One region of the Eubacterium sp. AF19-12LB genome, then DNA from elsewhere that is predicted to be linked to it. Evidence: a T-box and tRNA genes for the amino acid it is inferred to sense, from the RefSeq annotation. Region 1 holds a T-box; the other holds one or more tRNA genes.
The links. A T-box is a leader RNA that pairs with one kind of tRNA and senses whether it is charged. The one in region 1 lies ahead of DWX29_RS06820 (valine--tRNA ligase), so its partner is inferred to be a tRNA-Val.
Positions count from the first base shown of each region.

Region 2: it has a tRNA-Val gene. The T-box ahead of DWX29_RS06820 (valine--tRNA ligase) is inferred to sense a tRNA for this amino acid. The anticodon was not compared.

Region 1 covers NZ_QUGP01000005.1:182,701-185,193, forward strand. The annotation lists gene DWX29_RS06820 (valine--tRNA ligase) at 1-952, opposite strand, end outside; T-box leader at 1,070-1,277, opposite strand; gene DWX29_RS06825 (tetratricopeptide repeat protein) at 1,349-2,128, opposite strand; gene DWX29_RS06830 (DUF5716 family protein) at 2,125-2,493, opposite strand, start outside.
Region 2 covers NZ_QUGP01000005.1:13,396-15,888, forward strand. The annotation lists gene DWX29_RS06090 (phosphatidylglycerol lysyltransferase domain-containing protein) at 1-86, opposite strand, end outside; gene ispF (2-C-methyl-D-erythritol 2,4-cyclodiphosphate synthase) at 90-557, opposite strand; tRNA gene DWX29_RS06100 (tRNA-Met) at 832-905, opposite strand; tRNA gene DWX29_RS06105 (tRNA-Val) at 913-985, opposite strand; gene DWX29_RS06110 (DUF4340 domain-containing protein) at 1,322-1,978, opposite strand; gene DWX29_RS06115 (Gldg family protein) at 1,978-2,493, opposite strand, start outside.

The sequences.
Region 1 (2,493 bases):
CTTCATATCTGTCCATACCTGCGTATTTTGGATAATCATCAACAATCTTAGCATCATCTGTTAAGACATTAATTACAGGAAGATTGTGTCTAAGGCCTACTTCAAAGTCATTAGGATCATGTGCCGGTGTAATCTTAACAACACCTGTACCAAAGTCAATACCTACATAATCATCTGCTACAATAGGAATCTCTCTTCCAACTAAAGGAAGTGTAAGAGTCTTTCCTACTAAATGCTTATATCTGTCATCATTTGGATTAACTGCTACTGCTGTATCACCAAGTAATGTTTCAGGTCTTGTTGTAGCAAGCTGAATATATCCTGAACCATCTGTTAAAGGATATCTTAAATGCCAGAATTTTCCTGCCTGATCTTCATATTCTACTTCTGCATCTGAAATAGAAGTAAGACAATGTGGACACCAGTTAATGATTCTTTCACCACGGTAAATCTGTCCCTTATTATATAAATTTACAAATACTTCTTTTACAGCCTTTGAACAGCCTTCATCCATTGTAAATCTTTCTCTGTCCCAGTCACATGATGAACCAATTTTCTTAAGCTGTGAAACAATACGTCCACCATACTGTGCTTTCCACTGCCATGCTCTGTCTAAGAATTTTTCTCTTCCTAAATCTTCCTTTGTAATTCCTTCTTCGCGCATCTTTTCAACAATCTTAGCTTCTGTTGCAATTGATGCATGGTCAGTTCCAGGAAGCCATAATGCTTCATATCCCTGCATTCTCTTAAAACGTGTAAGTATATCCTGCATTGTGTTATCAAGGGCATGTCCCATATGAAGCTGCCCTGTAATATTTGGTGGTGGCATAACGATTGTAAATGGTTTCTTACTTCTGTCTACTTCTGCATGAAAGTATTTCTTTTCCTGCCATTTTTCATATAATCTGTCTTCAATATCGGCAGGATTATAGTTCTTTTCTAATTCCTTCATTGTGTACTCCTTTAAAATAATTTGTAATCCAGTCTGCAAATTATCATCCTTATGAACGGAAAAAGACAGATTTAAAATGCTGTCTCTTTTGTATGTTTAAATCCACAGACATTTTCCTAAAAGGGCGAATATCCGCGGTACCACCTTTTGTTTTACTTATCATATCCTTAACGGGGACGAATCGTCATCAGCTACTGATAGTTTTTAACTGTTCACTGATGCTGCTCCAAAGCTACCTTCCCTCGCACTTACTTATAGGTCTTCCACCAACAACCTACTCTCTGTTAAGCAGTTACAAGATACTCCTCTTCATCATAGCATTTATTTTTTTCTGTTTTTTATCATAATAATTAAAAAGTTATTTGTCAACTGCCTAAGCTAAACCTTCACAATTTCTTAACTATTTATTTCTACAATATATTCTCTCTTACGTCGGCTAATATAATCTTTCTCAATTGTGTCGTTCCAATTTACATGAATATGAGCCTTAAGCTGTATGATTTCTGTTCTAAGTCTGTTAACTACCTGATCACTTACTTTGTATTTTTCAACATCGTTTTTCAAATTAGTAGCATTACCTGACATAAGGTCACACAATATTATTGACTCTAATGATTCTGCAGCACTATTTAATCTATATGCATTTCTAAATGCCACTAAAGCCTCATCGTACTCAAACAGTCTTGTATAGGCAACTCCTAAATTATTATAAACACTTCCATAAAAAGTTTCTGATAATTCACTATTTGTTCCCTTATTTATAATGCTCTGATAAAAAGAAATTGCCATATTATATTTATGATTATCAAGTAATATGTCTGCCTTAGCCTTTATTCTTTCGGCAGATGTTTTTGAATTAAGCATTACTAAATGTCTTTCTAAATCATCTGCTTCCTTTTGTGTGTAATATCCTGAATTTTTTATTACAAATGCAATCATTTCGCCTAGATTACCATTTTTATTTAATGCCTGTCTTAGCCCTGTTGCTATTGTTGTCTGCTTTAATTCATTTTCAATATAATCAATCAGACTTTCACTAAAAAATTCTTCATCCACTAAATAAAGATAATTATAAAGATAATAATTTAATTCTTCTATCGAATATATATTTTTATTAATTTCAGTTATATAATAAGGTTTTTCTGAGTGCAATGTGCACATTGTGATGTCACTCATACTGTCACTTCCTCTCTAACTACTTTTCCTGAGCTTTCATAGAATTCTCCAAACCCGATATCTTTTATCTCTATTGCAAACTTATTTTCATTTACATATGCAAATTTTATCCGGATTCTTACTGTCTTATTTTTTCTTGCCGGGAAATCCTGTAAATCAATGTAAAAGTTTTCTGATTCTTTTGTAATAGGTGACTGTATTGTGAATTTTGCTATTGTCGGTTTATCCAAAATACATTCTGCAACAGCACCTGCTTCGTACCAGTTAGTTCCTATTTTTGAAAGCACAAGCTGTTTCTCGCTTCCCTGATGGTTTACTTCCATAGAAACATTTACCTTAGTTCTTCCCTTACAGGATATGATATA
Region 2 (2,493 bases), 170 kb from region 1:
GCCGTCTCTGGCCTTCTCATTAAATAATATTTCTGTAACTTATTGTAATCTTCAATTCTAATATCTTTTAATTCTACATCCTTCATAACTTAATTAAGCAGTGCAATCGCCTGAGATGAAATTCCCAAGCCTTCTCCTGTAAATCCTAATCCTTCCTCTGTCGTTGCTTTAATACAAACCTGATTTTCGTTTATATTTAAAGCTTTCGCTACGTTTTTTACCATCTGTTCTCTATATGGAGCAAGTTTTGGTTTTTGTGCAATAATTGTTGCATCAATATTTCCAATTGTATAATTGTTATCTTTTAACAATTTTCCTACGTGTTCTAATAATATAATACTCGATATATCTTTATATTGTTCATCATTGTCAGGAAAATGTTTTCCGATATCTCCAAGTGCAGCTGCACCAAGAAGTGCGTCCATAATAGCATGAACAACAACATCAGCATCTGAGTGACCAATCAATCCATATTCATACGGAATTGTAACTCCACCCAAAATTAATTTTCTCTCTTTTCCTAATCTATGAACATCATATCCCATTCCAATTCTCATAATCTATTTCCTTTAATAAATACAACAAATTAATTCAAATATATATTATAGCATTTTTCTATATCTCAGTCGATATACGACTTGTTAATTAAAATACTATATTTATACACTCTCTGACACATATTTTTTAGTATAACACTATTCATGTATTTTTATCTACAAAGATTACAAGTTTTGTAACAAATAATCAATGCTCAATTTTTTCTTATAAATTTCATAAACCTTCTAAATAAACGAAAAAAAAGAAGGTTTCCTTAATCAGAACCTTCTTAAGTAGCGAAGGGGGGATTCGAACCCTCGACACCACGGGTATGAACCGTGTGCTCTAGCCAACTGAGCTACTTCGCCATATAAATGGGACCTACAGGGCTCGAACCTGTGACCCCCTGCTTGTAAGGCAGGTGCTCTCCCAGCTGAGCTAAGATCCCGTTGCAATCAAACTGCTTTATTAATATAACCATTTGTGCAACTTTTGTCAACAACTTTTTTCATTTTTTTTAATTTTTTTAACTAGTAGTTTAATTTGTAGTGTAATTCACTCTTACAAGATTGAATTTACCTTTTCTATTCATCATTTTTTATTAATTAACATCAATTAAATTTAACTATCTTTATAATTTCACCCTTGCTTTATCATTATAATACCCAAAAGTTGATTTATATTTAATTATTATAAATCAACTTTTGGGATAATCATAAAACCATTTATTTGTTCTGTCTTCACAGTTCTATGTTTACATTTTTCAATATTTTACTATTTCTTACTAATTTGTTCTCGCTTCAGCCTCATCAGTTATTTCTTCTGTCTGTGCTTCTGTGCTCTCTTGTGTCGCAGCTTCTGTTGTTGTCTCAGTTATATCTGATACATTCTTCGAAAATGCCGTTTGAATATCTGAGTCAACCAAATAAATATTATCATCACCTTCAACCATCATATAATATTTACTTGTATCATAAGGATTTTCTTTTCCAATATACAATGTATACGTTGTGTTATCCTCGTCTGTAAGCGCTATTGTATTTGTCTCTGCAATTACATTTCCATTATCATCTATGGTAAATCCATATTGAGATATGTCGTCCTTTTTAGCAATTTTTTCATCTGCAGTTACTGACACAAGTTTTGCAAGCATATCCGTTTCAACTGAATCTTTGCTTATATTTACTGATGCATCGCTTGAATCATGCCATTTTCCATCGCTATCTTTTGTTAATGTAATCGATGTGCCATTTGCTATATAGTTAAAAGCTGTTATTTTTTCATAATCTTTTAACTCAAATGCCGTTATTGCAGTTGCCTCTTTATTTTCAGATTCTTTTTCTTCCTGATTTTTATAAAATTTACCAACGCCAAAATAACCAATGATACATACTGCCATCAAAATAACTACTACAACAAATTGTTTTTTCTGTTTATTCATTATCTCTTTCTCCTTCTAGTCCAAATTACGATTCCCGCAACTAAAATAGCTATAGGAAGAACAACTGCAACAATTATTCCTACAAGTCTTGAAACTGATGCTGTAATTGTCAACTGAGAAGCCTGGAGGCTCTTTGAAGGAATTGACAAAGTCTCTACAGAATCATCTGTATTAATATACTCACTTAAAGCATTATTAAACATTTCAAGGTTTGCGTCTGCAACAAGTTCATTCATATTGTCATCTAACATATAAACTGAACTTAACGCCAAAATGTTGGTTTCTGTAGTTGTGCTTTCTCCATTTTCATTTTCGCTTGTTACACTCTTCTTTATTTGTGCTCCTAAATCAAATGTTCCTTCAACATCTCCATCTTCTTTAGTATATTTTTTTGCACTTTTCAAATGTGTTTTTGATACTGCTTTTGATGTTGTTGCTAAAGATGTATATGTTATTGAAGAGTCATCTTTATTTACCTGTTGTAATCCTTTTGCATATGGAGCAATTATATAGTT